DNA from 2 places in the Bradyrhizobium sp. MI1.7 genome. Region 2 is predicted to be linked to the other one. Evidence: riboswitches for the same ligand, from Rfam matches in the RefSeq annotation. Region 2 holds a riboswitch; the other holds the start of a gene.
What was found. A riboswitch is a leader RNA that binds a small molecule or an ion and turns the genes downstream of it on or off. The one in region 2 is predicted to bind S-adenosylmethionine.
Positions count from the first base shown of each region.

Region 1: another riboswitch for S-adenosylmethionine. It lies ahead of AC0L3X_RS33900 (O-succinylhomoserine sulfhydrylase); the one in region 2 lies ahead of metX (homoserine O-acetyltransferase MetX).

Region 1 covers NZ_JBVVPO010000051.1:43,826-59,418, reverse strand. The annotation lists gene AC0L3X_RS33915 (OpgC domain-containing protein) at 1-60, shown strand, start outside; gene AC0L3X_RS33910 (SGNH/GDSL hydrolase family protein) at 60-839, shown strand; gene AC0L3X_RS33905 (SGNH/GDSL hydrolase family protein) at 852-1,841, shown strand; gene AC0L3X_RS33900 (O-succinylhomoserine sulfhydrylase) at 1,997-3,193, opposite strand; SAM riboswitch at 3,264-3,343, opposite strand; gene AC0L3X_RS33895 (2'-deoxycytidine 5'-triphosphate deaminase) at 3,424-4,560, shown strand; gene AC0L3X_RS33890 (PAS domain-containing protein) at 4,675-5,088, shown strand; gene AC0L3X_RS33885 (hypothetical protein) at 5,193-6,245, shown strand; gene AC0L3X_RS33880 (MATE family efflux transporter) at 6,408-7,850, shown strand; gene AC0L3X_RS33875 (hypothetical protein) at 7,847-8,350, opposite strand; gene AC0L3X_RS33870 (SRPBCC family protein) at 8,451-8,852, opposite strand; gene AC0L3X_RS33865 (VOC family protein) at 9,028-9,387, opposite strand; gene AC0L3X_RS33860 (helix-turn-helix transcriptional regulator) at 9,443-10,282, opposite strand; gene AC0L3X_RS33855 (methylated-DNA--[protein]-cysteine S-methyltransferase) at 10,379-10,954, opposite strand; tRNA gene AC0L3X_RS33850 (tRNA-Gly) at 11,128-11,201, shown strand; partial or broken gene AC0L3X_RS33845 (TolB family protein) at 11,713-12,132, shown strand; gene AC0L3X_RS33840 (VCBS domain-containing protein) at 12,369-13,424, shown strand; gene AC0L3X_RS33835 (hypothetical protein) at 13,527-14,765, shown strand; gene AC0L3X_RS33830 (helix-turn-helix domain-containing protein) at 14,954-15,535, shown strand; gene AC0L3X_RS33825 (GNAT family N-acetyltransferase) at 15,535-15,593, shown strand, end outside.
Region 2 covers NZ_JBVVPO010000081.1:17,214-32,806, forward strand. The annotation lists gene AC0L3X_RS40590 (lysophospholipid acyltransferase family protein) at 1-493, shown strand, start outside; gene AC0L3X_RS40595 (gamma-glutamylcyclotransferase) at 490-1,101, opposite strand; gene AC0L3X_RS40600 (DUF2125 domain-containing protein) at 1,212-2,396, shown strand; gene AC0L3X_RS40605 (prephenate/arogenate dehydrogenase family protein) at 2,502-3,440, opposite strand; gene AC0L3X_RS40610 (pyridoxal phosphate-dependent aminotransferase) at 3,437-4,531, opposite strand; gene AC0L3X_RS40615 (chorismate mutase) at 4,568-5,416, opposite strand; SAM riboswitch at 5,634-5,713, shown strand; gene metX (homoserine O-acetyltransferase MetX) at 5,799-7,001, shown strand; gene metW (methionine biosynthesis protein MetW) at 7,017-7,679, shown strand; gene AC0L3X_RS40630 (alpha/beta fold hydrolase) at 7,739-8,602, opposite strand; gene AC0L3X_RS40635 (NlpC/P60 family protein) at 8,818-9,504, shown strand; gene AC0L3X_RS40640 (MOSC domain-containing protein) at 9,630-10,418, opposite strand; gene clpB (ATP-dependent chaperone ClpB) at 10,660-13,299, shown strand; gene AC0L3X_RS40650 (hypothetical protein) at 13,379-13,645, opposite strand; partial or broken gene AC0L3X_RS40655 (hypothetical protein) at 13,729-13,983, opposite strand; gene AC0L3X_RS40660 (M23 family metallopeptidase) at 14,094-15,593, opposite strand, start outside.

The DNA.
Region 1 (15,593 bases), on a different contig from region 2:
AAGAGCGGTGCGAAAACCAAAAACGCCGTCGGCAGCGCCGATCTGGCGGGAGGGGGCTGATGAAGGCGAAGGTTCTCCTGAGCCTGGTCCTGCTGTGCGGTAACCTCGCCGCGCCCCTGGCGCGCGCGGGCGATGCCGTGCCGGCTGCTCCGGCCGCGCCCCCGGCCTGCGAATTGCCATCCTATCTGCTCACCACTGAAAGCCAGCTTCCGAGGGTCGCCGATGCCATCAAGGCCGGCAAACCGCTCGAAATCCTGGTCATTGGCAGCCGTTCGACCACGATTCCGGCCTCGGAGGACAGCTCCTACCCGGCGCGCATGCAGGCCATCCTGCAGGACAGGCTGCTGCCGTCGGAGACCGTGCACGTCTCCGTAGAAATACAGAGCAAGAAGACGGCCGAGGAGGCGGCCGCGACCTTCGTTAAGCTGATGGAAGCAAAAAGGCCTACTTTGGTCATCTGGCAGACCGGGACTGTGGATGCTATCCGAGCGATTGATCCCGATGATTTTCGCGGGGCGGTGACCGAAGGGGTTTCCGCGCTGCAAAAAGCAGGGGCTGACGTTGTGTTGATGAACTTGCAGTACAGCCCGCGTACCGAAACCATGATCTCGGTGCCGCCCTATCTCGACAATATGCGGGTGGTGGCGCAGGAGCATGACATCCCGCTGTTCGACCGTTTCGCGATCATGCGGCAGTGGAATGATCAGGGTCAGTTCGACCTGTTCAGCCCGTCCCGTGGGCCAGAGCTGGCGAAACAGGTCCATGACTGCCTTGGCCGGGCGTTGGCACAGTTTGTGATCGACGCAGCCCATCTGGGGCCGGCCCAGCAGCAAAATTGAGGTCTAGCGTTAATGAGTTCTCTCCGCCCTTTTTGGTTGACGGCATGGCTGGCTGCGCCCGCGGCGGCTCTGCTGCTCCTGACGCCGATGTCGCTGGCACCAGTGCAGGCGCAGGCCACGCAGGCAACGCCCGCGCCGCAGCAGGCCGCTAGTCCGGCTTCCGCTTCGCCCTCCCAGACCACCGTCGCCGCGACGTCCCACGAGCAGCGCGGCGTGACCGCCCGCGCCATCGACAAGGTGAAGCAGGTCGCGAAATCCGCCGGGGACATTTTCAGCCGCGTGCCCTGCCTCACGCCGAAGGGTGGCTCGAAGGCGATGGGCTCGCTGCCGCATGTCGCGGGCAAGCTCGTCGCCGGCAAACCCGTCGTGATCGTCGCGTTCGGCTCGTCGTCGACGGCGGGCTATGGCGCGAGCTCGCCCGATTTCAACTATCCGAACCGTCTCGCCGCGCAGCTCCGCCGGCAATATCCGACCGCCGACATCACCGTGATCAACGCCGGCGTCGGCGGCGAGGACGCGCCCGAGATGATGAAGCGCCTCCAGAAGGAGGTGATCGACGTGCATCCGGATCTCGTGATCTGGCAGGTCGGCACCAATGCGGTGCTGCGCAATCTCGATCCCGGTGACACCGCCAAGATGGTCGAGGACGGCATCTCCCGCATCCAGGCCGCTGGCGGCGCCGACATCGTGCTGGTCGATCCGCAATATTCGCCAGCCGTCAACCAGCGCAAGGAGAGCGCCGGCAAGATGGTGCACCTGCTCGGGAAGGTCGCCGAGCTCCGTCACGTCGGCATCTTCCCCCGCTTCGAGGTGATGCGCGACTGGCACGAGAATCAATCGATCCCGGTCGAGAGTTTCGTGATCGCCGACGGCCTGCATATGAACGATTGGGGCTATGCCTGCTTCGCGCAGATCCTCGGCGACGACATCATCCGCTCCGTCGGCCAGATCAAGCTCGGCGTCAACGTGCCCGCGGACGTGCGAACGTATCGGCCGATGTAGGCTCGGTGCCGTAGGGTGGGCAAAGGCGCGCTCTTCGCGCGCCGTGCCCACCATCTATCGGCGATATGATCGTGAATGGTGGGCACGCTTCCGCCTTCGCTCTTCGAGCTACGGCGGACAAGTCGCTTTGCCCACCCTACAAGAGCCCAATCGCCTCACGCCTTCTCCAGCGCCGCGGTCAGATCCTCGATCAGATCGTCCACATGCTCGAGCCCCGCCGAGAAGCGGATGAAGCCCTCGCTGATGCCGAGCGCGGCGCGGTCTTCCGGCTTGAGGCGCTGATGCGTCGTGGTCGCCGGATGCGTGACGAGGCTCTTGGCATCGCCGAGATTGTTCGAGATTTTTGCAAGCTTGAGCTCGTTGAGCACGCGGAACGCACCCTGCTTGCCGCCCTTGACCTCGAAGCCGACCAGCGTCGAGCCGCCGCGCATCTGCTTCTTCACGAGAGCTGCCTGCGGATGATCGGCGCGGCCGGGATAGACCAGCCGCGAAATCTTCGGATGGCTCGCCAGCACGTCGGCGATGCGTCCCGCCGTCTCGGTCTGCGCGCGCACGCGTACGCCCAGCGTTTCCAGGCCCTTGAGCAGGACCCATGCGTTGAACGGCGAGATCGACGGGCCGGTCTGGCGCATGAAATTGTGGATGTGCTCGGCGATGAACGCTTCCGACGACAGGATGATGCCGCCGAGACAACGGCCCTGGCCGTCGATGTGCTTGGTCGCGGAATAGACGACGACGTCTGCCCCTAGCGCGAGCGGGCTCTGCCAGATCGGCGTCGCGAACACGTTGTCGACGACGAGCCGCGCGCCGCCGCTGTGCGCGATCTCGGCGATCCCTGGAATGTCGAGCACGTCGAGCGTCGGGTTGGTCGGGCTCTCCAGGAAAAACGTCTTGGTGTTCGGCCTCAAGGCGCGCTGCCACTGGTCGAGATCGGCTCCGTCGACCAGCGTGGTCTCGATGCCGTAGCGTGGCAAGAGATCCTGAATGACGTAGAGACACGAGCCGAACAGGGCACGGGAGGCCACCACATGATCGCCGGCCTTCAGCGGCGCCAGGATCGCGGTCGTCACCGCGGCCATGCCGGTCGCCGCCGAGCGGGCGGCTTCGGCGCCTTCGAGCTCGATCATGCGGCGCTCGAACATCGAGATGGTCGGGTTGGAATAGCGCGAATAGATGAAGCCGGGGTCCTCGCCCTTGAACCGCGCCTCGCACTCCTCGGCGCTGTTGTAGACGTAGCCCTGGGTCAGGAACAGCGCCTCCGACGTCTCGCCATATTGCGAGCGCAGGGTGCCGGAATGGACCAGTCGGGTTTCGGGACGGTATTGCGTGGTGGACGCCGGGGACTTCGACATAGGACCTCCTCTGCGTGACCATCGAAAATGGTCACAAAAAACCGGCCTGGATAACTTCCACGGGCCGGGATCACAGAGGTCCCCGGCCTGTTTAGCGACTTATTTAACGTGGCTGCAAGCCGGCCGGCTCAAATCACCACGGGATAAGTGATGCTCATATTCCGCAATGGCCTTTCCGTCAAGGCGTCCATCGGATAGCCGTAAAAGGCTGCTATTTCCCGCATGTCCGGATGCATTTGACCCCTGACGAGGACCCCCGGTTGAGCTTCACGGTTGCCGCCGACGCCAATGGTATCCTGCCCGACCGCATGATCGCGGCGATGGCGAAGGCGGGCCTCATCCTGCCCGCTTATGACTTCGTCGAAAGCCAGATCCAGCCGGCGAGCCTCGACCTTCGCCTCGGCGACATCGCGTATCGCGTTCGCGCCAGCTTCCTGCCGGGTCCCGGCGCGACCGTCGCCGAGCGCATCGACGAGTTGAAGCTGCACGAGTTCAGCCTCGCCGATGGCGCGGTGCTGGAGACCAACTGCGTCTACATCGTGCCGCTCCTGGAAAGCCTGGCGCTGCCGCCGGAGATCGTCGCCGCCGCCAACCCGAAAAGCTCGACCGGCCGGCTCGATGTCTTCACCCGCGTCATCGCCGACGGCACCCGCCGCTTCGACATGATCGGCGCCGGCTATCACGGCCCGCTCTACGCCGAGATCAGCCCGAAGACGTTTCCGGTGCTGGTCAGTGAGGGCTCGCGCTTGAGTCAGGTGCGCTTCCGCACCGGAGATGCGATCCTCAACATCGACGAGCTCGAGGCGCTGCATGCGACTGAGCGTCTCGTCGATCTCGATGATGCCGATCTCACCGGCGGCGTCGCCGTCTCCGTCGATCTCTCCGGCGAGAAGGCCAACGGCTTCGTCGGCTATCGCGCCAAGCGCCACACCGGTGTCGTCGACGTCGACCGCCGCTCCGGCTATGCGGTGGAGGATTTCTGGGAACCGATCTCGGCGCGTCCCGACGGCAGCCTGATCCTCGATCCCGGCGAGTTCTACATCCTCGCCTCCAAGGAAGCCGTGCAGGTGCCGCCCGATTACGCCGCGGAGATGGTGCCGTTCGATCCCCTGGTCGGCGAGTTCCGCGTGCACTATGCCGGCTTCTTCGATCCCGGCTTCGGCTATGCCGGCGCTGGCGGGCAGGGATCGCGCGCCGTGCTCGAAGTGCGCTCGCGCGAGGTGCCGTTCATCCTCGAGCACGGCCAGATCGTCGGCCGTCTCGTCTACGAGAAAATGCTGTCGCGCCCCGACGCGATGTACGGCCAGCGCATCGGCTCGAACTACCAGGCGCAGGGGCTCAAACTATCGAAGCATTTTCGGGTGTAGCTACACACCCTACTGTCATGCCCCGGCTTGACCGGGGCATCCAGTACGCCGCAGCCTCTCGATTGACTACTGCCGGGATGCAAGCTGAAATCCGGCTGCATGCGAGGTGGCGAGATGAGTGTTCAATCCGAACTCGACGCAAGGATCGTCGACGACGTCGCGGACGCGCTGATCTATTCGGATCGCTCCGGCACCATCACGCGCTGGAATCGCGCATCGACCACACTGTTCGGCTTCTCGGCGGACGAGGCGCTCGGCCAGAACCTCGATCTGATCATTCCCGAACATCTGCGTGCCGCGCACTGGAAGGGCTTCGAAGCTGCGCTTGCCACCGGGGCGATGAAGCTCGCGGGCAGGCCGACGCTGACCCGCGCGTTGCACAAGAGCGGACGCAAGCTCTACATCGAGATGACCTTCGCGCTGGTGCGCGATGCCGGTGGTGCCGTGGTCGGATCGGTCGCGATGGCGCGCGACGTCACCGAACGCGTCGAGCGCGAGCGCGCGGCCAGGCTTGCGCAAAATTCGTGATGCGGAATTGACGGGCTGGCGTGCAGGGCGCTCTGCTTGAGCGTCAGGTTGCCTCGTACAGGGCGCAGTGACACACTCGATCAAAACAACGATCGGGAGCGAACATGACCGCCGCAACAGACGCAGCAGAGGAAGCGCAATGGAAGCGCTGGCGTGCGGTCGCCGACCTCTATCACGCCTATTTCACCGGACTCATCCTCACCGTCGTCACACGGCGCGGCACGGCGGATGCTGCCGAATTCGTCTTCCGCGTGTTTCGCCGCCAGCAGCAGGAGCGCTTCCTGCCGGGGCTCGAAAAGCTCGGTCTCAGTCATCTGCCGCCTGCGGTGGCCGCCGCGCAATATCACTATCTCTCCAACTGGATCGGCGGCGTGCATGTCGAGTACATGTATGAGAGCGATCGCAAAGCCTGGATCCGCTATCCGCCGCCGCGCTGGATCTGGAAGGGCACCGCGATCTGCGGCGTGCCGGGTGAGGTCAGCCGCGCGATGCTGCGCGGCTGGCACGCCAACAATGGCGTCGCGCTCGGCGATACCAGGCTCGGCTTCGTCTGCACCAAGCAGAGCGTCGACGGTCAGGATGGGCTCGAAGGCTATTATTATCAGTACGACCACCCGCTCGAGCTGGATCAGCGCCTGGTCTTCGCGCGTCATCTGGAAGCGCCGCTGTTCGATGCGAAGAGTGCGCCTGCGCTACCTGTTTCGAGCTGGCCAAAACCGCGGCTGGAAAAAGCCTATCGCAACTACGCGATGGAATATGTGCGCACCGCCGCGCCCGTGATGGTGCAATTGTTCGGCCCGGAAGACGCCGGCTATCTCCTGCACCTCACCGGCAAGCTGATCGGGATGCAGTATTTTGACGAGGTCGCGGCGGCACTGTCCATGAGCCGCGGTGGCGCCAGCGAGTTCGCAGCGTTCCTGAATGCGCTGATTGCCGCGCAGGATGACTCTGCCGAGACGACCGCGTCAGAAGGCACGTTTGAATTTCGTCAGCAGAGCTGGAAGCTGATGGATGACGTCGCCGACTATCATCGCGCCTGCACCAAGGTGCTGGAAGGGTTGTTCGAGGGGCTCGCTGCCGGATGCGGGCGGCACATCGGCGTGCACCTGCGCCCGACAGCGGGCGGTCGGCCGCCGCTGGTGTGGACCATTGAGTAATTCCACCACTTGAAATGCGCTGCCGCAGGGCACGCCTGCATCCGGCGCAGGAGGAATCGGCAATTGCCGTGCTAAGCCTGTCGCCGCGCCTTCCGCGCGACGAAATTTATTGGCACACCTACGCATTGCCGCGCCGCGAATGGCCTGCGCCCGGGAGAGGACATGTCCGACATCGCCGAAATCCCGGTCGATGAACAAGAGCGTCCGTTGCCGCCGCCTCCGCGGCCGGTACGAAGCGCGCTGATGGACGGGCCGATTCTGCGCACGCTGCTCGGCCTCGCCTGGCCGAACGTGGTCGCGCTGTCGGCCGGCACCTGTGTGGTGATCGCGGAGACCTCCTATATCGGCCGGCTCGGCGTCGAGGCGCTGGCGGCAATGGCGCTGGTGTTTCCGACAGTGATCCTGACCATGACCATGTCCGGCGGGGCCATGGGCGGCGCCGTGGCGTCGGCCATCGCGCGGGCGCTCGGCGCAGGCGACCGCGAGCGCGCCGGCACGCTCGCCGCACATGCGCTGCTGATCGGCATCACCTTCGGCCTCGTCTTCATGCTGGGCATGCTGATCTTCGGGCCGCGCGTTCTGGAAATGCTCGGCGGACGGGGGGATGTGCTGACGCATGCGGTCGCCTACACACAGGTGTTTTTTGGCGGGGCCGTGCTGCCGTGGCTGCTCAACACCATGGCGGGCGTGTTGCGCGGCACCGGCAACATGAAGCTGCCCTCGCTGTTGATGCTGAATTCCGCGGTCATGCAGGTTGTGCTTGGCGGCACGCTGGGCCTCGGGCTCGGGCCCGTGCCGCAGTTCGGCATGCGCGGCGTCGCGGCCGGCTCGCTGATCGCCTATTCCGTGAATATCTGCGTGATGGGCTGGTACCTGTTATCCGGCCGCGCCCGAATCGTGCCGAAACTGCGCGGGCTTCGCGTTCAATGGGCGATGTTCTTCGATATCCTGAAGGTCGGCGCCATCGCCTGCTTCTCGCCGCTGCAATCGGTGCTGACGATCTCGATCTTCACCCACATGCTGGCAAAGTTCGGCACTGCGATCCTCGCCGGCTACGGCATCGGCGCGCGGCTGGAATTTTTGCTGACCTCGATCGCGTTCTCGTTCGGCATCGCTTCGGTGCCGATGATCGGCATGGCGATCGGCGCGGTGCGCATCGCGCGCGCCCGGCGCATCGCCTGGATCGCCGGTGCGAGCGCGTTCGTCGCCGTCGGCGCGCCGGCGTGCCTCGTCGCGCTGTTCCCGGATCTCTGGGTCAACATCTTCACCGACAGCGCAACGGTGCGTGCGACCAGCCATCAATATCTGTCGACGGTGGCGCCGTTCTACGCCTTCATCGGGCTCGCCTCGACAATGTATTTCTCGTCGCAGGGCGCGGCCAAGGTGATCGGGCCGGTGCTGGCGCAGACCGCGCGCCTGATCTACATCGCGGCGATCGGCTGGTGGCTGTCGACGCACGACGCCACCGCGCAGAGCTTCTTCTGGCTGGCCGCGAGCTCGATGGTCGTGCTCGGCCTGCTCTCGAGCTCCAGCGTGGTGCTGACACGCTGGGGGCCGCGCGAGAGCAAGCCTGCGATCAGGCCGGCTCTGTCGGCTGCCGATTAGCGGTGCCTGTGGCGGCGATGGCCGCCACCGCCGCCGACATTGGCGAGCCGCATCAGCTGCGGAATCATCGCCATCATGTCGCCGCCGCCGGAACCACCCAGCATACCCATGATGTCGCCGCCACCCATGCCGCCCATTCCGGTCGGCATGTAGCCGCCTGCGCCCATCGGCGTGTAGCCGCCGTAGTTCGGCGCGCCGAAGCCACCGCCGAAATTGCCGCCACTCAGGCTGCCGCCGCCCCCCATCATGCCGCCGAGCCCGCCGCCGCCGTTCTCCATCATGCGGCTCATCATCGGACCCATGGTCTGCATCAGCATGGCGAAGCGGCGCTTGCCCATCTTCGCCTTCATCATCTCCAGCATCGGCGCCATCTGGGTCATCATGTCCTCGCCGCCGGCGCCTCCGCCGCCGAGGAACTGCGCCTTTGCCGGCGCGCTCGAGATCGAAAACAGCAGCAGCACGGCGGCCGCCTGGCAGATCACCTTATCCGCACCTCTCATGGCCTGCTCCTCGCGTGCGTGGCTCCGCCGGGAGAGCGGAGCCAACCGGACGCACGCGGCCATGGTTAGGGCCGGCGAGGGCAGGGCTCTGTGCGAAAGATCACGCAGCCACGGCCGGGAACGCCCGGTGTATTGCGGCGACGGCGTCCCTGGTCTGCCCCTGGACATAAGCCGCAAGCTCGTTCGGCAGCATGTCGATGATCCAGACAAGGCGGCAGCTCGCCTCGCCCTCGGCGATCACCTGCACCGAGGCGCTGTAATGCCTGAGCCGCTCGTTGTTGATGGCGTAGACCAGCCGCTGCCGCGCATCGTCGCAATCGACCAGCACCTCGCGCGCCACTGATCCATTGGCGAAGGTGACGATGCGTGCATCACCGTCGAGCGTGCAGGCGGTGACGAAGCCCGGCGCCAGCCGCTGAGGCAGCGCGCCGAAATCGCGTACGGCGTCCCAGACGTCGCGGGCGGGAACGGGGAGGGGGATGTCGTTGTGGATGGAGGCCATGAAGGTGTCCTTGATTGAGAGGTTCGTGGGTGGGCAAAGGCGCGCTCTTCGCGCGTCGTGCCCACCATTCATCGGCACAGTCGCACGCGATGGTGGGCACGCTTCCGCCTTCGCTCTTCGAGCTACGGCGGACAAGTCGCTTTGCCCACCCTGCGAGTGCTCGTGCGCGGCGGGCTCACACGCAAACCGCCTCGATGTTGTTGCCATCGGGATCAATCAGGAACGCCGCGTAGTAGGTCGGGCTATAGTCCTTGCGCGGGCCGGCGCCGCCATTGTCACGGCCGTCGCTCTTCAAGCCTTCGCTGTGGAATGCCTTGACCGCATCATGGTCCTTGGCGCGAAACGCGATATGCGCGCCGTCGGCCTTGCGTCCCTTGTTCAGGTGCAGCCAGAGCGCCGGCTCGCCCTTCGGCCCGAAGCCCGCATAGCCGTCGCCGCTCGAGCACAGGGCGTAGCCGAGCGGCGCCAGCACCGCGGTGTAGAAGCGCGTGGCGGCGTCGAGGTCGGCAACACGCAGTCCGATGTGGTCGTACATGATCGTCTCCATTGCAAAGCGCGCCGCAACTGGCGCGCGCCGGAGACGACCCTATTCAGTTGAGGGTCGCGCGCTCTTGGAGAATCTTGCGCTCGCCCTTCGACGCCTGCCGGAACTTCGTCGGCGACACGCCGGCGGCGCGATGGAAGGTGCGGACGAAATTGGAGAGATCGCCGAAGCCGACGTCATAGGCGATGTCGGTGACCGCGATGTCATCATCTGTCAGCAGCCGCGCCGCATGGCGTAGCCGCGAGCGCACCAGATATTGATGCGGGGTGACGCCGAGCACGGCCGAGAACAGCCGCAGGAAATGGAACGGGCTGAGGCCCGCCTGCCGCGCCGCCTGTTCGAGGTCGACCTCGGCATGCGAGTTGGCGTCGATCCACAGCGCGGCTTCGACTGCGCGGCGGCGGTCGCGTGCGGTGGGCGTGGCCGGCTTGCGCGCCTTGCCCGAGACGACATCGATGAAGCGGCCGGCCAGAATTTGACCGACCTCGTCGAGACCGAGGTCGCTGTTGCCATCTGCCGCCGTCTGGGCGAGCTCGCCCAGCACCATCAGCTCGGGCAGCGGCGGTGTCGCGCCGACCTGCCAGATCTCGCGCCGTCCCCCGAGGGCATCGACCAGGTCCTCGCTGAAGAAGAAGCCCAGGCAGACGTCGCCGCTGACGTGCTCATGCGTGCAGGTGTATTCCTCGCGTGGAGCGCCGACCAGCATCGAGCCCGCCACCAGCTCGAAGAAGCCGGCGCGGCACTGGCAGCCGAAGCTGCCGGAGCGGACATAGGCAATGGAATGCCCGGTGCGGCACTCCGCGAACGGCTTGTCGTCCGGTCCCGCATCGCAGCGAAACTCCGAGACCGTCATCGATTGCGTGGTCAGCAGCGTGGTCGCATCCATGCCACCTATCTAGGCATGGTCCGGACAAGTGTGTAGCGGTTGTCCGACAAGATCATGCCCAAAAAAACAAAGCTAAGGTGCGATTCCGATCGCGCCTTAGCTGGGCCTCGGTGGCGCAACGGGCAGCAGCACCTCGAACAGCGTCTTGCTCGCGACCGGATGGGCGCCCTCGAGCGCCAGCAGCCGCCGCTTGGAGATCACCCCGCCGTAAGGCGAGAGTCGGTCGGCGTAATTGCCGGCCTCCAGCACCCGGTGACAGGGCACGATCAGCATGTAGGGATTTTTGGCGATCGCCTGCGCCACCGAATGCGCGGCGCCGGAGGCGCCCAGCGCCTTGGCGATCTCGTGATAGGTGCGGGTCTCCCCGCGCGGAATGGCGCAGGCGGCTTCATAAACGCGCCGATGGAAGCCGGGGACGCCGCCGGCGTCCAGGCTGACCTCGGAAAAATCAGGGTCGCCGCCCTGCAGCAAGCCTGCGATGCCCTCGATCGCAAGCTCGGCATTCAGCGGAGGCTGCTGCTCGCGCGCCTCGGGATGGACCGCGAAAATCCGGCGGCGGGTATCGATCTCCCGCGCCTCCGGCAATTGCACGGCGACCACGCCGGTGCTGCTCCAGACGATGCCGCAGCGCCCTATGGCCGTGTTGAATATCGTGTAGCCACGCCCCAGCATGCACACGCCCCACTCAGTGCACGTCTCTCCCCAGACGCGCGATCATAACACCGCCACAATCCGGCGCACCTGGAATCTTACTGAAACGTTAAGAAGCGTCCGGCCGGGTGCGCCAAACCGCTTGGCGGGAGGCGCCGTCTCGGCTAATCAGAGCGGGCGCTGCATGCGCATAAGCGGGCGTAGTTCAATGGTAGAACGGCAGCTTCCCAAGCTGCATACGAGGGTTCGATTCCCTTCGCCCGCTCCATTCAAAAATTGATGGCCGCTGATTTGGCGTGTTGGATGTTTCTCCGACCCATGGCCACGTTCATCTTGGCGTATCCGGATGCATGAAGGGGCCAAAGATCCGCCAAATGGCGTCGGTCTCCCCAGCGTCGGTTAAAGTGGCCAATTTTTGGCGATGGCAATTCTTGGTGATGTAACGGATCACCGCTCGCGCTGCATTTCAGAATGGAGCGGCTTATTCATCCCGACGACACGAGATCACCCTGAGGGATGCTATGCGCTCTCGCAGTTCGGCGCGGCTGCGTATCGTGAAAGACTGCTGGCGCAGTTTTGATTGCCTGTTGTGCAGCGGCGCAGCCAACGACGCTCAATCTGATCCTTCATCTGATCCTTCGCGGCTGCATCAAGCGTTCGTCATCTAGGGGCACTAAACTTGCCTTGGACAGCAGGGACTCATTGGTGCCGCGTTTCTGTTTCTGATTGTCGTGCAAAACATTCGGGTCCGGCCTGTTGCCGGGCAAACGGAGGCATTGATGACAAATTCAGCACCTGTTTTCACCGCTGGCGGTGGCAGCGACGATGCGTTCACGCGCGTGTCGACCAGCGCAACCGGGGCGCAGGCGGATGGCGCGAGTGTCCAGGCAGCGTTCTCGCCCGACGGCACGAAAGTGGCGTTCGCATCCTATGCCGACAATCTGGTGCCCGGCGATACCAACGGTGCACCCGACGTCTTCGTGAAGGACCTTTCGACCGGGGCGATCACGCTCGTGTCGACCGATGCCAGCGGGGTTCAGCTGGGTGGCTACCAGCCGATTTTTTCGCCCGATGGCACCAAGCTGGCGTTCGCAACGGGCGTCGACATCTTCGTGAAGGACCTGGCCACCGGTGCCCTCACGCGCGTATCGACGAGTGCCAGTGGGGAGCAGGCGGACGGCTTATCGACCACCAACCCGATATTCTCGCCTGATGGCACCAAGGTTGCGTTCTATTCCGATGCCGACAATCTCGTGCCTGATGATACCGACCACGTGCGCGACATCTTCGTGAAGGACCTGACCACTGGCGCGATAACGCTCATAGCGCCCAGTCCATACAACGGAGGACCCGGCGGCGGCGGGCTTGAGAATGGCTTTACCTCCCCCCCTCGTTCTCGCCCGATGGCACCAAAATCGTGTTCGGGTCGGCCACAGTGCGCGGCGACACCACCGAGATCTACATCAAGGACCTTTCCACCGGGGCCACCACACTGGTGTCGGAGAGCGCCAGCGGCGCTCGTGGGGATCGCGGCAGCTTCGACCCGGTGTTCTCGCCAGATGGCACCAAGGTGGCGTTCTATACCTTTGCCGACAATCTTGTGCCGGGTAGTTCTAACAACCTAATCGGCAACATCGTCATTAAGGATCTGACCACAGGCGCGGTCACGCTGGTATCGACCGATGCCGACGGAGTCCCGCAGAACAACGGCGAAGCCCAGAAACCCGTGTTCTCGCCTGATGGCACCAAGATTGCGTTCTATTCCAGTGCCACCAATCTCGTGCCGGGTGTCAATGCCGATCAGGTCGTCTATGTGAAGGACCTGGCCACGGGTGCCATCACGGCCGTCTCGACCAATGGGGGCAGGCCGTGGGAATTCGGAGGCGGCAGCCGGCTTCCCGTGTTCTCGCCTGATGGCACCAAGGTGGCATTCGAGTCTTTATCCAGCATTCTGGTGCCGGGCGATACCAACCATACCTACGACATCTTTGTAAGAGATCTTACTACGCCTTCCTTCACCGCAGCGAAGCTGACGGACAATGGCGCTGCCCATGTTTCGACATCGCAGGCGGGTTTCTTTGCCGGTGCCCACACGGTCGCGGTGGCACCGCAAGACGGCAATCTCGGCACACTCACGGCCACCATCGACGTTGCCGATGGCAAGGTGACGTGGAGCTATGATGTCTCTCATGCCGACATCGCTCCGCTCGCGGCCGGACAGACCCATACCGACATCTTCATCTTGGTCCTCGACGGCTTCTACGGGACACAGGGCATCACCGTGACGCTGAGGGGAATCGATGATGCGCCCGTGATCAGCTCGGGCACGACGGCAAGCTTCGCGGAGAATGGCTCTGGCGTCGCCTACCACGTCGCGGCGACCGATGTGGACAGTCCCGCGCTGACCTATTCGCTGTCCGGCACTGACGCGGCTCTGTTCGACGTGTCGGCGACGGGCGATGTGACGTTCAAGTCCGCGCCCGACTTCTAGGCGCCGAAAGACGCGAACCACGACAACGTCTATGACGTCACCGTCGCGGTCAGCGACGGGACAGAGATCGCGACAAAGAACGTCGCGATCACGGTCACTGACGTGAATGACACCAGCGGCGGCGGTGGCGTTCTGACGGTCACCGGCTCGACCGGCTTCACGTCGATTGACCGGGCCACGATCAATATCAGCGTGACCGGCAATTTGCACGAGACCGGCAGCGCCGGTGTCATCAGCAACAGCACGATCAACAATCTCGGTTCACTGAGCGAAGCCCAGGCGATGCTCGCGTTCGTGAACGATACGATCGCCGGCGGTTCCCTCGGTGCGATCGTCGCCAATGGCGGCACCATCACCTTCGACAACGTGCATCTGGACGGGACGTCGTTGGATGCGACGTCAGGCGGGCTTATCGAATCCGTTGCAGGCAGCGCCAACAGCTTCAACAACGTGACACTCAAGGCTGGCGCCGTGTTTGACGACAGTGCCGGAAGCGTTCTGAATGTCAGCGGCACGCTGAACAATGGCGGCAAGATCGAGTTCTTCAATTTCGCGAAAGCCATCCTGACCGGCGACGCCACGGTCATTGGCAATGGCGAGATCAAGCTCGATCCGGGCTCCTCGATCCTGAACAGCGGTGCACATCACACGCTCGACCTTGACGGCGGCACGATCGACGGCGCCGGCACGATCGGAAACGGAGATCACAGCCTCACCTTGGATATCGGCGTCTCCGGCACGCTCGAGGCGAACGGGTCCCAGCCGCTTGCGGTGAATACCGGCAATTCCGTCACCAGCAGCGGCCTGATCGAAGCCGTGCATGCCTCGCTCGATTTCGACGACGCCGTTTTCAACACCTTTGGAACGATCACCGCAGATCAGGGCGGCACGATCGATTTCGGGAATGGCTTGACCAATGGCGGCATCGTCAATGTCCACGCCGGCAGTGAGGTGGATGTCTCGGGCAACCTCGTCAACAACGCCACTGTCCTGGATAATGGCGTGCTCAAGGTCGACAATTTGAGCGGGACCGGAACGGTCAACGTCAACAACGGGACATTGGTGGTCACCGGTAATTTGAGCAGCAATGTCGTTCTGACGGGTACGGACACGTTTGTTTTCGGGCCCGACGCCCGGCAAACATCCGGTGTCATCTCAAACTATACGCCAGGCACGACGCTGGTGCTGGATGGCTTCGACGCCAAGGTGAACGCGGCCTTCGACACTCAGACCAATATTTTGACGCTGACCGATGCGGATCATCATGCGATGACGCTTCACCTCGCGCCCGGATCCCTGATCCCGCAGGCCCACGGCGCGGCGCCGGATTTTCTGGTCTAGCGAATTTCCCCAAGGACACTTTGCCGAGCCCGCCATGTCCAGGCGGGCTGTGGCAATTCGCCAGGGAATTTGCCGCGCAAAAATTCTAATATATTAGCTCTTCGCATCCGGCATGCGCGCCCCGCCCGGCTTAAGCTTCTCCCGCCCTGATGGGTGCGGTCCTCTCGGGCAATATTCGGATGAAAGCCATGGACCAGCAGAAACTCGACCGTGCGATCGGTCGTCGCTTGAAGACCTTGAGGACGCAGGCGGGCATGACGTTGAACGAACTCGCGACGCGCTCCGGTGTCAGCCGGGCCATGATCGGGAGGGTGGAGCGGGCGCAGAGCAGCGCCACCGCTGCGCTGCTCAACAAGCTCTGCGCGGCGCTCGATGTCACCCTCAGTGACGTCGTCGCGCTCGCCGAGAAACCGCCGGAGCGATTGATGCGGCTTGCCGACCAGCCGCTTTGGCGCGATCCCGACAGCGGCTACCGGCGGCGTCATGCCTCGCCGCCGGATGCGGCGAGCGGCATCGAGATCATCGTCGTCGACCTGCCGGCCGGAGCGCGTGTCTCCTACAGCCCCTGGGGCCGCAACGCGTTCACCCAGCAGCTCCTGATGCTGGAGGGTGCGGTCTGCGTGCATATCGACGCCAAGACCGTGCGGCTGCGCGACGGCGATTGTCTCGATTTCGACGTGATGCGGGCGGTGACCTTCGAGAACGAAACCAAACAGGATGCGCGCTACGTCATCATCACGCGGCGCGGCACATCGTATGGGAAAATGTGATGTCGCTGATCGTGCGGGACGCCACGCTGGAGGATGCCGAAGATATTTTGGCCATCTA
Region 2 (15,593 bases):
TCCGATCTTCATTCTCAAGCGTCAGCTCATGCAGATCCCGGTGTTCGGCCAGTTCCTGGTCAAGACCGGAATGATCGCGATCGACCGCAAGGCCGGCGTGAAGGCGCTGCTGGACATGACGCGGCGGGCGCGCGACGCGGTGCGCGCAGGCGGGCAGCTCGTGATCTTTCCGGAAGGCACACGCCGGGCGCCCGGCGCCGCGCCCGATTACAAGACCGGCTTTGCGCAGATCTATTCGTCCTGCGGCGTGCGGTGCCTGCCGATCGCGCTCAATTCCGGCCTGTTCTGGCCGCGCCGCACCTTCATGCGCTATCCCGGCACGCTGGTGGTCGAGTTCCTCGATCCGCTGCCATCAGGCCTGCCGAAAGACGAGTTTCTCTCGCGCGTGCAAACCGCCATCGAAGACGCGACCGCTCGCCTCGTCGAAGCGGGCCGGAAAGAGCAGGAGCAGTTGATCGGCTCGTCGCCGAGCTACGCTCCGTCGCAGAGCTAGCGGTTCTCTCGATCTTCGGCGGGAGCCGGCGCGTGCAGGGAATGCGCATCACCATGCAGCATGGTCGCGAGCTTATGCAATTGCGTGTCGCGAAAACCTTCGGCCTCGATCGCCTTCACCGTTGCCGTCACGTAGTCGCGGTTGGCGCCGGACTGGCCATGGCCCTGGACGACATGGCGATGCTGGTCGGCGAACGAGAGTCGGCCGGCATATTGGACGTGGCCGCGGTCGACGACATAGGCGAGCGCGGAGACGCGCTGTCGCGCATCGTTCTCAAGCCACACCGAGCGCATCACCTCGCGATAGACGGACGTGACCTGCTCGCGCGCCCGCAGATAGGCGACGACGTCGGCGCGGTCCTTCTCGGCGACGCGAAAAGCAATGCCGCGGCAGGCGCCGCCGCGGTCGAGCCCGAGCACCAGGCCCGGCTGCTCCGGCGTGCCGCGATGCACGAAGGAGTAGACGCAGAGCGCGCGGTGCTCGCCGACCAGCCGCGCCGGGACGCGTTCCCTGAATTCGAAGCCCGGCCGCCACATCAGCGAGCCATAGCCGAACACCCAGAGGTCGCCCTTGGCTGTGGTGACGGAGGGGAGGGTGATTTCCGACATTTCGGGCACGGCTACCAGAACGACGCCCCCAAGCGAAGTGAATTCTCGGCCTTTCGGCGCGGCCGAACCCCGCTTACATTTGACAAAATCTGGGGTCAAAGGGTCGCCGCATGTCAGATATGACCGTTGCCACAGGCCGCCGCCCCCGCTGGGGCCTTTTCATCGCCCCCATTATCCTCCTGATCCTCGCCGTCGCGTGGAGCTGTTTCTGGTTCTATGCGGCCTCGCAGGCCGAAATCGCCGCAGACGCCTGGCGGGCGCAGGAGGCCAAGTCCGGCCGCATCTACGATTGCGCCAAGCGCTCGATCGCCGGCTTCCCGTTCCGCTTCGAGGTCCAGTGCTCCGGCGCCAGCGTCGCCCTGGTGTCGCAGAACGCCAGCAAGACGCCGTTCACGGCGAAGCTCGACAACATCCTGGTCGTCGCCCAAGTCTACGATCCCAAGCGCGTCATCGCCGAATTCTCCGCGCCGGCGACGCTCACCGACGGCGTCACGCAAAACACCTTCGTGGTGAATTGGAGCAAGGGCCGCAGCAGCGTGTTCGGCCTGCCGGCGGTGCCGGATCGCGCCTCCATCGTGTTCGACGATCCCGTCATCAATCGTCTCGACGGCAGCGTGCAGGTGCCGCTCGCGCGCGCCAAGCAGGTCGAGCTGCACGGTCGCCTCGCAGACGGGTCGCGGTCGGATCATCCTGTGATCGAGACCGTGCTGCACGTCGCGCAGGGCAGCATCCAGGGCGTTCATCCCTTGCTCGCCGAGCCGTTCGAGGCGGACACGCGTGCGAAGATCACGGGCCTCTCCGACCTCACCCCAAAGCCGTGGCCGCAACGCTTCCGCGAGATCCAGGCCGCCGGCGGTCACATCGAGATCGTGCAGTCGCGCGTCCAGCAGGGCGAGATGATCGCGGTTGCGGCCGGCACGCTCGGCCTCTCGGCCAATGGCCGACTCGACGGCGAATTGCAGATGACCGTGACCGGCCTCGAGCGCGTGATCCCGGCGCTCGGCATCGACAAGATGCTGGAGGAGGGGGTGCCGCAGGCAACCCTCGACCGCGTTGCGCCGGGCGTGAAGTCGCAGGACCTCAACAATCTGTTCGGCGCCCTCGACCGCGCCGTTCCCGGCCTCGGCAAGGTCATCAAGCAGAACGCCAATGCCGGCGTTGCGGCCGGCATCAATTCGATCGGCACCGAGAGCACGCTCGAAGGCAAGAAGGCCCGCAGCTTCCCGCTGAAGTTCGTCGACGGCGCCGTGCTGCTCGGCCCGGTCAAGGTCGGGCAGATTCCACCGCTTTATTAGGTGTCTCCCGTAGCCCGGATGGAGCGAAGCGCAATCCGGGGCAGGTCGCGCCGCGCTGAAAGAGATCCCGGATTACGCTTGCGCTCCATCCGGGCTACTTGAACGTTACGGCTTCTTGCCGAGCTGCGCATGCGGCCGGCCGAAATCCGGCGCTGCCGAATCCTGGCCGATCTCGACGATGCCGCGGCGGATGGCGCGGGTGCGGGTGAAGTGGTCGAACAGCGCCTCGCCGTCGCCGCGGCGGATCGCGCGGGTAAGCTTGGCGAGATCCTCGGTGAAGGTGCCGAGCATCTCCAGCACGGCCTCCTTGTTGGCGAGGAAGACGTCGCGCCACATCGTCGGGTCGGACGCGGCGATGCGGGTGAAATCGCGGAAGCCGCCGGCCGAGAACTTAATCACCTCGGACTCCGTCACCTGCGCCAGCTCGTCGGCGGTGCCGACGATGGTGTAGGCGATCAGATGCGGCAGATGGCTGGTGATCGCGAGCACGAGATCATGATGATCCGGCGTCATGATCTCGACCTTGGCGCCCATCGCCGCCCAGAACGCGCGCAGACGATCGGTGGCCGCCGCATCGACGCCTTCCGGCGGCGTCAGGATGCACCAGCGGTTGATGAAGAGCTCGGCGAAACCGGAATCGGGACCCGAATGCTCGGTGCCCGCGACGGGATGCGCCGGCACGAAATGAATGGTCTTCGGCAGATGCGGCGCCATGTCCCTGACGATCGCGCCCTTGACCGAGCCGACGTCGGAGACGATCGCGCCCGGCTTGAGATGCGCCGCGATCTCCTGCGCCACCGGCCCGCAGGCACCGACGGGAATGCAGAGGATGACGAGATCGGCATCCTTCACCGCTTCCGCATTGGTCGCCACGACCTGGTCGACGATGCCGAGCTCCAGCACCCGCGCGCGCGTCTTCTCCGAGCGCGCGGTGGTGACGATCTCGGAGGCCAAGCCCTGGAGCTTCGCAGCGCGCGCGATCGAGCCGCCGATCAGGCCGAAGCCGATCAGCGCAACGCGCTGGAAGTGCGGTGTGGTGCTCATTTGCCGGCCATGAAGTCGCGCAGGCCCTCGACGACGAGGCGGTTGGCCTCCTCGGTGCCGATGGTCATGCGCAGCGAATGCGGCAGGCGGTAGTTCTTCAGCGCGCGCAACACCAGCCCGCGCTTGGTAAGATATGCGTCGGCCTCGTCCGCGGTCTTGCCATTTTCCGGGAAGTGGATCAGTACGAAATTGGCGACGCCCGGCGTCACCTTCAGTCCGAGCTTGCCGATCTCCTCGGAGAGCCAGTTGCGCCAGGTCTCGGTGAACTGCTTCGACATCGCCTGGTGCGCAGTGTCCTCGATCGCCGCGACCGCGGCATACATCGCCGGCGTCGACACGTTGAAGGGACCGCGGATGCGGTTGACCGCGTCGATGATGTGCTCCGGACCGAACATCCAGCCGACGCGCAGCGCGGCGAGGCCGTGGATCTTGGAGAAGGTGTGCGTCACCACGGTGTTCTCGGTGGTGGCGACGAGCTCGATCCCCATCTCGTAGTCGTTGCGCGAGACGTAATCGGAATAGGCGGCATCGAGCACCAGCAGCACGTGCGACGGCAGGCCGGCGCGCAGCCGCTTGACCTCGTCGAACGGCACATAGGTGCCGGTCGGATTGTTGGGATTGGCGAGCCAGACCAGCTTTGTCTTCGGCGTCACCGCCTTGAGGATGGCGTCGACATTGCAGGTGAGGTTGGTCTCCTGCGCGACCACGTTCTTGGCGCCGACCGCCATAGTCGCGATCGGGTAGACCAGGAAGCCGTGCGTGGTCGAGATCGCCTCGTCGCCGTGGCTGAGATAGGTGTGGGCGAGCAGATTGAGGATCTCGTCCGAGCCGGCGCCGCAGATGATGCGGTTGGGGTCGAGCCCGAAAGAGCGCCCGATCGCTTCGCGCAGCACGCGCGAGGTTCCTTCCGGATAGTCTTCCAGATGCGCCGCCACGTTCCTGAACGCCTCGATCGCCTTGGGCGAGGGCCCGAACGGCGTCTCGTTGGCCGAGAGCTTGAACACCTTGCGGCCCGGCTCAGCCACCGGGCTCTTGCCGGGCGTGTAGGGCGCAATATCGAGAATGCCGGGATTCGGCACGGGGCGGGACATCTTCAACTCCGGAAGTAGCTTTAGGCGGTTCGCGATCTACGATTTCGACCCGGTCGAGGGCACCGTATAGCGCGTTGCGTGGCTGCCGACGAGGGCCGTGGAGCGCACCGAGGCCCCCGCTTCGATCAGGGCAGCCTTGATCTTGTCGATGCTGGTCGCGCTCGTGACCGAGACCAGCAGCGCTGCGCCGTCGAAGGCGGTATCGGGCACTGCCACGATCTCGGCGAGCGGCGACAGGGCGCGCGCGACCTCGGCGTTCCACCCGGACACGCGCACGCTGAAGGTCTCGACCTCCGTCACCACGGCGCTGTCGGCGACGCGGGAGATCGCGAACACCGGCAGCGCGGCCGGATGGTCGGCGCGCTCGACGAAGGGCATCCGCGCGATAATCTTCGGCGCGCCGTCTGCTTCCAGCTCCAGCCACCATGGCGTGCGGCTCGAGGTCGCCGAGACCAGCGCCAGGTCGCCTTTGGACTTCGCCACCGCTTCGACCGCGGCCTGCGCGCTGAAATGCGCGACGTAAGGTACCGTGAAGCCGAAATGGAAGCGCACGGAATCGCGCATCGCCGGCTCGCTCACCGAGATGTCGGCATGCACGGAGAACGGCGCTTGGACGTAAGTGAACGTCGAGATGATGACGCGCCAGATGCTCTCGACCGTGTCGAGCGGCAGGATGCCGCGATGACGCTGGACGATGTCACGCATCATGGCGGCCTCGCGCGCCGGGCGGAACGCCGAGCCGACCTCCTGGGTCTGCTTCACCTGGATCAGGCGGTCGATGATGTCGCCGCGCTGCATCAGGAGACGATGCATGCCCTCGTCGATCGCGTCGATCTCCTTGCGCAATTCCTGGAGCGATGGTGGCGCGGGCGGACGTTGGGACATATCTGCGAGATGCTGGTGAGAGGCGTTCCAATGCGGGTCGGCCAAGGCCCATCGGCAAGGCCGGATCCGCTGCGATCGACGTCCTGATTAGGCAGTCGGCGCGGCGAAAGCAAAGAGAAATGCAAAGGGAAACCGGGCCTTTTCGGCCGGCCTTTCAGGGATGAATTTGGCTAATCCGGACCGTGACTTGACGAAAACCGCCCAAGACAGTAGCTTTTGCCCGTTCCGTGGTCATTTGAGCCGGCCGGCTTGCAGCCACGTTAAAAAACTCGCTAAACAGGCCGGGGACGCTTCCGATCCCGGCCGAACCTATCGTTCAGGCCGGGTTTTTCATGGCCTGATTCCAGCGGCAGCCTGACGGGTGCCGCAAACGAGGTCGATGATGGTTGGCGTGAAGCCCGTGCCGAGTCCCGCGATCAGTGCCGACGACCGGTCGCATGAGGCGGATCATCCGAATTCGCAGGTCGCGCAGTTCGGCGCCGAGCAACCGCTGCGGCTCGATTGCGGCATCGATCTCACCCCGTTCCAGATCGCCTACCAGACCTATGGCGAGCTCAACGCCGATCGCTCCAACGCGGTGCTGATCTGCCATGCGCTGACGGGAGATCAGCATGTCGCCAACGTGCATCCCGTCACCGGCAAGTCGGGCTGGTGGGAGACGCTGGTCGGTCCCGGCCGACCTCTTGATCCTCAGCACTACTTCATCATTTGCGCCAACGTGATCGGCGGCTGCATGGGCTCGACCGGGCCGGCCTCGATCAATCCCGCCACCGGCAAGGTGTGGGGCCTGGATTTCCCTGTCATCACCATTCCCGACATGGTGCGCGCGCAGGCGATGCTGATCGACCGGCTCGGCATCGACACGTTGTTCGCGGTGGTCGGCGGCTCGATGGGCGGCATGCAGGTGCTGCAATGGACCGCGGCCTATCCCAAGCGCGTGTACTCCGCGCTGGCGATTGCCTGCGCGACGCGGCACTCGGCGCAGAACATCGCTTTCCACGAGCTCGGTCGCCAGGCGGTGATGGCCGATCCCGACTGGCACAACGGCCGCTACACGGATCAGGGCATCCATCCGCATCGCGGACTTGCGGTGGCACGGATGGCCGCGCACATCACCTATCTCTCCGACGCCGCGCTGCATCGCAAGTTCGGCCGCCGCATGCAGGACCGCGAGCTGCCGACCTTCTCGTTCGACGCCGATTTCCAGGTCGAGAGCTATCTGCGCTACCAGGGCTCGTCCTTCGTCGAGCGGTTCGACGCCAACTCCTATCTCTATCTGACCCGTGCGATGGATTATTTCGACATCGCCGGCGACCACGGCGGCGTGCTGGCGAAAGCGTTCGCGGGCATCGAGACGCGCTTCTGCGTGGTCTCCTTCACCAGCGACTGGCTGTTCCCGACTTCGGAATCGCGCGCGCTGGTGCATGCACTGAACGCGTCGAGCGCGCGGGTGTCGTTCGCCGAGATCGAGACCGATCGCGGCCATGACGCCTTCCTGCTCGACGTGCCCGAATTCTTCGATATCGCCCGTGCCTTTCTGCAATCGGCAGGGAAGGCGCGCGGGCTCACCGCCAGGATTGACTGACAAGGACGGCTAGCGATGTCTGTGCAGGAAGTGCTGCCGCTGGGCGGCGTTGCGACGGAGCAGTCCGGCCAGTTTCGCGCCGATCATCTGCTGGTCGCCGAGATGGTCAAGCCCGGCTCGAAAGTGCTCGACGTCGGCTGCGGCGAGGGCGATTTGCTCCAGCTTCTGGAGACCCGCGGCATCGACGGGCGCGGCATCGAGCTGTCGCGCGAGGGCGTCAATCGCTGCGTCGCCAAGGGCCTCGCGGTGGTGCAGGGCGATGCCGACACCGATCTCGTCAACTATCCCGACGACGCCTTCGATTACGTCATCCTGTCGCAGACGCTGCAGGCGACGCGGCAGCCGCGGGTCGTGCTGGAGAATCTGCTGCGCATCGGCCGCCGCGCCATCGTGTCGTTCCCGAATTTCGGCTTCTGGAAGATGCGACTCCAGCTCCTGGTCGGCGGCCACATGCCGCGCACCGAGAATCTGCCGGCGACCTGGTACGACACCGCCAACATCCATTTCTGCACCATCAAGGATTTCGTCGAGCTCTGCGACGCGATCCACGTCAAGATGGAGCGCGCCGAGGCGCTGGATCTCTACGGCCGTCCGTTGCGGCTGCGATTGCCGTGGTGGGTGTGGAACATGTTCGGCGAGCAGGGCGTGTTCTTGCTCACGCGCGGGCAGGGGAAGTAGTTTCCGTCATTCCGGGCCTGTGCCTGTCGGCGCATCCCGGAATGACAGCGACTGGCAGTCTAATGCGCCGCCAGCGACCGCGGATCGCGCACCGGCCAGCGCCCGGCTTCCACCAGCGTCACGAACCGCTCCACGCTCTCGTTGAACAGCGCGGGTTCTTCGAGATTGAGCACGTGGCCTGATTTCGGAAACATCGCGAGGCCCGCCGCGGGCAGGTGCTTCTTCAAGAACAGGCTTGCCTCGACGCAGGGATCGTCTTCGTCGCCGCAGATGATCAGCGCGGGCGTTGCCACACCTCGAATGGCATCCGGCATCGTGTAAATCGATGGCCTGCCGCCCTGGAAGCCGCGCATCGTGTTCGCGGAGCCCTTGGCATCGTGGCGCGCCAGCGCGGCGTAGAAATCGGCGTGGCCGCGCGGGTCCTTCACCAGGAACGGAATCCGGCTCGGCGCCTCGCGCGTGACCTTTGCGACCTCGGCGGAGCCGAGCGTCTCGAACTGCTCGGCATTGGCGCGGCACTGCTTGCGCCAGTTGTCGAGATTCTCGATCTCCGATCCTGAGCCCACGCCGGCCAGCGTCATCGACAGCGCGCGCTGCGGCGAGTTCAACCCGATCTGGAGTGACGAATAGGCGCCCATCGACAGGCCGACGAGATGCGCGCGCTCGATCTTGAGATGATCGAGCACCGCGAGCGCGTCGGTGTAGAAATGCTTGTAGGTGTAGACCTCGCCATCAGGTACGTCCGACGGCGTGTAGCCGCGCGCGGAATAGGTGATGCAGCGATGGCCGCGCGAGAAGTAGCGCATCTGCGGCTCCCAATTGGTGTAGTCGGCCGCGAACTCATGCAGAAAAATAATCGGCGTTCCCTGACCCGCTTCTTCGAAATAGATGCGGACGTCGTCCCTGGTCGTGGCGTGGGGCATTAACTGTTTCCCTCTCTTCAAGCCGCCTTTGGAGAATTGCAGTTAACGTTGTTGTCCGCAATGCGGCAGCCTCAAGCCAGCACCGGCACAAAATCATCGCAGCTATTCGCGGGCGTGGCGTCTTTTTCTCGCCACATCCGGCGGCTTAACGGCCAGACGGATGCCGGCCATCGCACGGGCCGATTGGGGAAGTGGGGTGTCAAGAAGGATGAAGTATGTTGGAGTTGTTTGCGTCTCGCCTGTCGCGTTGTGTTGTCGCGCTGGCGATTTTCTTCGCGGCGGTTGCCGCGTTCGTTTCTCCGGCCTCAGCGCGGCCGCATCATCGTCATAGCGCAGAGCGGCACGCTTACGTGCACCACGCCAGACATCATCATTACCGTCATTATCGCCACCATGCCCGCAGCTCGCGCTTCGAGCGCGGCGCGGCGCAGTTGCAGGCGAGCGGCTTCGCCGACACCCAGGCGAGCTACAATCCGAACGCCAATGTCGGCGGCATGGCCAACAACGGAATGACCAATCCTGGAATGGCCAATAGCGGTGGCGGCTTCGGCGGCGGATCGGGCCTCGTGTCCGAGGCGCGCCGTTATATCGGCGGCAATCCGACCGGGCGCGGCAGCCTGTGGTGCGCGCGCTTCATGAACATGGTGCTGCAGCATACCGGCCATCAGGGCACCGGCTCCGACATGGCGAGCTCGTTCGCGCGCTACGGCACGCGCGTCTCCGGTCCGCAGGTCGGCGCCATCGCGGTCATGTCGCGCGGTCGCCGGGGCGGCCATGTCGGCATCATCACCGGCGTGGACGCGCAGGGCAATCCGATCATGATCTCCGGCAACAACGGCAATCGTGTTCGCGAGGCGCCGGTCTCTCGCGGCCGGATCTATGCGTATGTGATGCCGAACTGACGACGGAGCCGTAGGGTGGGCAAAGGCGCGCAAGCGCCGTGCCCACCGGCGGTGCAGCGGAGTTCGATGGACCGGAGTGGTGGGCACGCTTTCGCTTTGCCCACCCTACGGCAGCGTCGGACGGCTCACACCAGCTTCGGCGCTTCCACCGCGATCGCGTCACCGACGCCGATCTCGCCGTCGGCGATGACCTCGGCATAGATGCCGCAATCCATGTGGCCGAGATTGCGCGAGAGCGTCGGCGGTATCTCGAGATCGCGCTGCGCGGTCTTGGGATCGACGTTGACCGCCGGGCAGCGGACGATGCGCTTGACCACCTTGAGCCGGGCCTCGCCGATCGCCAGTGTCTCGCCGACGAGGTCGAGCTCGGACCAGGCCGGCCAGCCCTTCACGTAGAGATTGGCGCGGAAGCGCAGTGGATTGACTGCGGCGCCGCCGAGCATGGTCTCGATCGCCCGGACGCTGTCGAGATTGATGATCGATACGACCTTGCGGGCGACGTCGGAAAAGCTGTGGTCGCGGCCGGACAGAACTTTTGGCGGGCCCTTCAGCTCCGGCTGAAAATTCTCCGTGAAATAATCCTCGATGGCGGCGCGCCCGGCAGTGGTCTCGATGTCCCCGCTGGCGACGATCTGGCCGTCCTTGCGGATGGTCAGGCGGTTGGTCGCGTCCTCGAACCGGCTGTCGAGGGACGCCAGCCGCTCATTACGCGCCAGCATCAGGAACTGGATTTTCGGCTTCCAGGCCGGCGCCTCCGGATCGAAGCCGCTGGGTCCGTTCTCGATGGCGTAGCGGCGGTCGGCGGGCAGGGTCTGGCCGATCCGCAAGGGGACCCGGGGCAGGGATTCCGGCGTCAGGCCCTTGATCGGGTAACGGTAAAGGCCTGTGATTTCGGCAGTCTGGCTGGCTGTCATGTCGCTACTTAAGGGATTCGACCTGCTGGCGCCAAGCAGGCGGACCCGTGCACGAAATTGTGAACGCGCCTCTTCCGATCCGAGGCCAAGCTTCCCACATCTGGGTCAGGCCGGCGCCAGCGCCGGCTGCTAACGACCGCTGCCGGTTGAGGAACGTCAACGCGTCCAGCGGAAACCCAATGAAGATGCCGTTTGGAGTGCCTTAGAGGGCTCCAGGGGCAGGCCGAGGGAAAGAAAAGACATGAACATCGACAAATATACCGAACGCTCCAGGGGCTTCGTTCAGTCCGCGCAATCGCTTGCGGTGCGCGAGGGGCATCAGCAGTTTTCGACGCTGCACGTCCTGAAAGTTCTGCTGGACGACAATGAGGGCCTCGCTGCTGGTCTGATCGACCGCGCCGGCGGCAATTCCCGCGCCATCCTGAAGGCGACCGAGGATGCCCTCAACAAGGTGCCGAAGGTCTCCGGCGGCGGCGCCGGCCAGATCTATCTGGCGCCCGAGCTCGCCCGCACTTTCGACGCCGCCGAAAAGGCCGGCGAGAAGGCTGGCGACAGTTTTGTCACCGTCGAGCGGCTGCTGCTCGGCCTCGCGCTGGAAAAGACCAGCGAGGCCGGCGCGATCCTGGCCAAGGGCGGCGTCACCCCGCAAAACCTCAATGCCGCGATCGAGGCGCTGCGCAAGGGCCGCACGGCGGACTCCGCGACCGCCGAGAATGCCTATGACGCGTTGAAGAAATATGCCCGCGACCTGACCCAGGCTGCGCGCGACGGCAAGCTCGATCCGGTCATCGGCCGCGATGAGGAGATCCGCCGCACCATCCAGGTGCTCTCGCGCCGGACCAAGAACAATCCCGTCCTGATCGGTGAGCCCGGCGTCGGCAAGACCGCCATCGCCGAGGGCCTCGCGCTGCGCATCGTCAACGGCGACGTGCCCGAGACCCTCCAGGACAAGAAGCTGCTCTCGCTTGATCTCGGCGCGCTGATTGCGGGTGCGAAATATCGCGGCGAGTTCGAGGAGCGGCTGAAGGCCGTGCTCCAGGAAGTCACCGCGAGCGAGGGCAATTTCATCCTGTTCATCGACGAGATGCATACGCTGATCGGCGCCGGCAAGGGCGACGGCGCGATGGACGCGTCCAACCTGCTCAAGCCCGCGCTCGCGCGCGGCGAGCTGCACTGCATCGGCGCCACCACGCTCGACGAGTACCGGAAGCACGTCGAGAAAGATGCGGCACTGGCGCGGCGCTTCCAGCCCATCTTCGTGAGCGAGCCCTCCGTCGAGGACACGATCTCGATCCTCCGTGGGTTGAAAGACAAGTACGAGCAGCATCACGGCGTGCGGATCACCGATTCCGCGCTCGTGGCGGCGACGACGCTGTCCAACCGCTACATCACCGACCGCTTCCTGCCGGACAAGGCGATCGATCTCATGGACGAGGCCGCTGCGCGGCTGAAGATGCAGGTCGATTCCAAGCCGGAAGAGCTGGATTCGCTCGACCGCGAGATCATCCGGCTCAAGATCGAGCAGGAAGCTCTCAAGAAGGAGAGCGATCTCGGCTCCAAGACCCGTCTCGAGGGGCTTCAGAAGGAGCTCATCGAACTCGAAGAGAAATCCGCGGCCCTGACGTCGCGCTGGAGCGCAGAGAAGAACAAGCTCTCCAACGCCCAGAAGCTGAAGTCAGAGCTGGACGCGCTGCGCGTCGATCTCGCCGACGCACAGCGGCGCGGCGAATTCCAGAAAGCCGGCGAGCTGGCCTATGGCCGGATCCCGCAGCTTGAGAAGCAGCTCGCCGATATCGAGGCGCGTGAAGGCTCTGGCGATATGATGGAGGAGGCGGTCACCGCCAACCACATCGCGCAGGTGGTCTCGCGCTGGACCGGCGTGCCCGTCGACAAGATGCTGGAAGGCGAGAAGGAGAAGCTCCTGAAGATGGAGGAGCAGCTCGGACAGCGCGTCGTCGGCCAGGCCGAGGCCGTGCGTGCGGTCGCAACCGCCGTGCGCCGTTCGCGCGCAGGCCTGCAGGATCCGAACCGGCCGACCGGCTCGTTCATGTTCCTGGGGCCCACCGGCGTCGGCAAGACCGAGCTGACCAAGGCGCTGGCGGAGTACCTGTTCAACGACGAGACCGCGATGGTCCGCCTCGATATGTCCGAGTACATGGAGAAGCACTCGGTCTCGCGGCTGATCGGTGCGCCTCCCGGCTATGTCGGCTATGACGAGGGCGGCGCGCTCACCGAAGCGGTGCGGCGCCGGCCCTATCAGGTGGTGCTGTTCGACGAGATCGAGAAGGCGCATCCTGACGTCTTCAACGTCCTGTTGCAGGTGCTCGACGACGGCCGCCTGACCGATGGCCAGGGTCGCACCGTCGATTTCCGCAACACGCTGATCATCATGACCTCGAACCTCGGTTCGGAGTATTTGGTGAATCAACCGGAGGGCGAAGACACCTCAGCGGTGCGTGAACAGGTGATGGGAATGGTGCGTGGGCATTTCCGGCCCGAGTTCCTGAACCGTGTCGACGAGATCATCCTGTTCCACCGCCTGCAGAGGAGCGAGATGGGCCGGATCGTCGAGATCCAGTTCGCCCGGCTGCAGAAGCTGTTGACCGATCGCAAGATCGTGCTGACGCTCGATGCCGCGGGCCGCGACTGGCTTGCTGCGAAAGGCTGGGATCCCGCCTACGGCGCAAGGCCGCTGAAGCGCGTGGTCCAGCGCTACCTCCAGGATCCGCTTGCCGAGATGATCCTGGCTGGAGACGTCAAGGACGGGGACAACGTTGCGATCTCGTCCGAAGGCAACGTCCTGACCTTCAACGGCAAGGCGCCGCAGACCGCGGAAATCACCCAGTTCGACGCGCCGGTGTCGAAGCGGAAGCTGAACTGATCGTCGCGCTCACTGCAAAACGAAAAATCGCCCCGGAGAGGCCAACTCTCCGGGGCGAATTGCTTTGACGAGGTTCGCTCTAGCTGACTGCGGATGTTGAGCCGGGTTCGGCTGGACCTTGCTCGTCGCTGTCCTCTTCGAGCTCCGACAGGATGTCGACAAGCTCGCGCACGCGTCCGTGCGCCAGCGGGCGCAAATCATTGATCATCGGCTCGTCATTGGCGAGCCAGGCCTGGGCTTCGGCGAGTTCCTCGACCGTCGCGCCGGTTCCGATGATCTGGGCGATGGTGAATTCGTCGGCCCGATCCACTGTCTTGACGACATCGTCGCGTGAGAGGCGCCGCATGGGGATCCTCCTGTTGGTCGGCTTCCGTCAGCATTTAACCGGCAAACTCGCGTGCCGGTTCCACCGGGCTGGTTTCCTCCGCGCTACTTCCTGGTGACCTTGTAGATCGCGTTCTCGATATCAGAGGAGAAGTAGATGACGCCGGAGGCGCCGATGGCGACGCCGGTCGGGATGTTGCTGGGCAGGCTCCCGGGTGCGCCCATCAGCCCGATCGGAAGATTGCCAGCGATCTCGGTGACCTTGCCGCCGTCCGGCGCGATCTCGATCAGTCGCCTGGCGCCCACTTCCGCCACGATCAGTCTGCCGTCGCTCCCGCGCGCGATGCCTTGATGCCGCTTTGGCAAACAAAACTTGACGTTGTGGCGCAGTGAAACGACGTCGCTTGACGACGTCGCCTCCTGATCATGTTTTCCAGAGATGTCCGGTCGATTTCGGCCGGTCTAAAGGATCAGCGGTTGGTGACCTGCAACGGGCCGCCGGTTGCGTCCGAAATGCGGGCGATGGCGCCGTTGCGGCCGCTCATCATGGCGTCGAGCCGGTCGCGTTCCTTCTCGAAGCCCGCCAGCACCGTGCCTTCCAGCGAACGGCCGCGCGGCAATTTTACGCGCAGCGGATCGACGAAGCGGCCGTTGACCAGGATTTCGTAGTGGACGTGAGGGCCGGTCGACTGGCCGGTTGAACCGACGAAGCCGATCACCTGGCCCTGCCGCACCTTCTTGCCGATCTCCATGCCCTTGGCGAAAGCCGACATATGGCCGTAGGCGGTCTCGTAGCCGTTGGAGTGCTTGATGCGGATATATTTGCCGTAGCCGCCTTCGGGGCCGACCTTCTCGAGCACGCCGTTGCCGGAAGCAAAGATCGGAGTGCCGTAGGAGGTGGCCCAGTCGACGCCGGTGTGCATCTTCACATAGCCCAGGATCGGGTGGCGGCGGCCGCCGAAGCCGGAGCGCATGATCGCGTTGTTGACGGGCTTCCTGACCAGGAATTTTTTCGCGCTCTTGCCGGTCTCGTCATAGTAGTCGACGACGCCGTCGTCGGGGCTCTGGTAGCGGTAGTATTTCTTGGTCTCGCCGCCGACCGTGAGGGAGGCGAACAGCACGTCGTTCTTTTCGTTCGACGTCGTGCCCTCTTCTTCGCCGGCGTAGAACACGTCGAATGAATCGCCCGGCGCGACCTTGCGCTGGAAATCGACGTCGTAGGAGTAGATCTTGATCATGTCCTCGATGACCGGCATCGGGACTTTGTTGCGCATCGCGGTCTCGTAGATGCTCTGGTAGAGCCGCACGCCGGTGCCGTCATCGTCGTCATCGTCGTCGCTGTTGGCGTTGGCCGCGGCATCGGCGACGGTGTTCATGCTGGAGACGTCGACCGCGACGTATTTGCCGAGATCGGACAGCGCCGCGATCGCCTCGACCATGGTGTCGTTTGCAACCACGACGCGATAGGGTTGGAGGCGGGCGCCGGGGCTTGCGGGCGCCATCAGGATGCGGAGCTTTTCGCCTTCCTTCAGGCCGCCGTCGCGGCCGCGCGGGCCGAGCGTCGCGGTGATCGCCTTGATCTCCTCGGCCGTCGCGCCGAGATCGCGCAGGACGGAGCCGACGCTGTCGCCCTTCTTGACCACGTGGACGCGCTCGCCATTGGGATTGCCGCCGGTGATCTGCTCCTTGGTCTTCGGCAGCAGCGTGACGTTTTCCGGCACCACGCGCGTCTCGAAGCCGGCATAGGGATCGGACGCCGACGCTTCGGTGGCGTAGGCCATCTTCATGTCGGAGGGGCCGGTCGCGCCGGAGACGTCGGCGGTGGCATTGGCGAGCGAGGCGTAGCGCACCCCGCCATTGCCGCGCCAGTTGGCGGCGTCGCGCACCCGCATCAGGATGTCGTCGAGCGCCACCACGGCGGAAATCTTGGCCTTCGGCAGCACCGGCGACAGGTCCTTGGTGACGAAGGA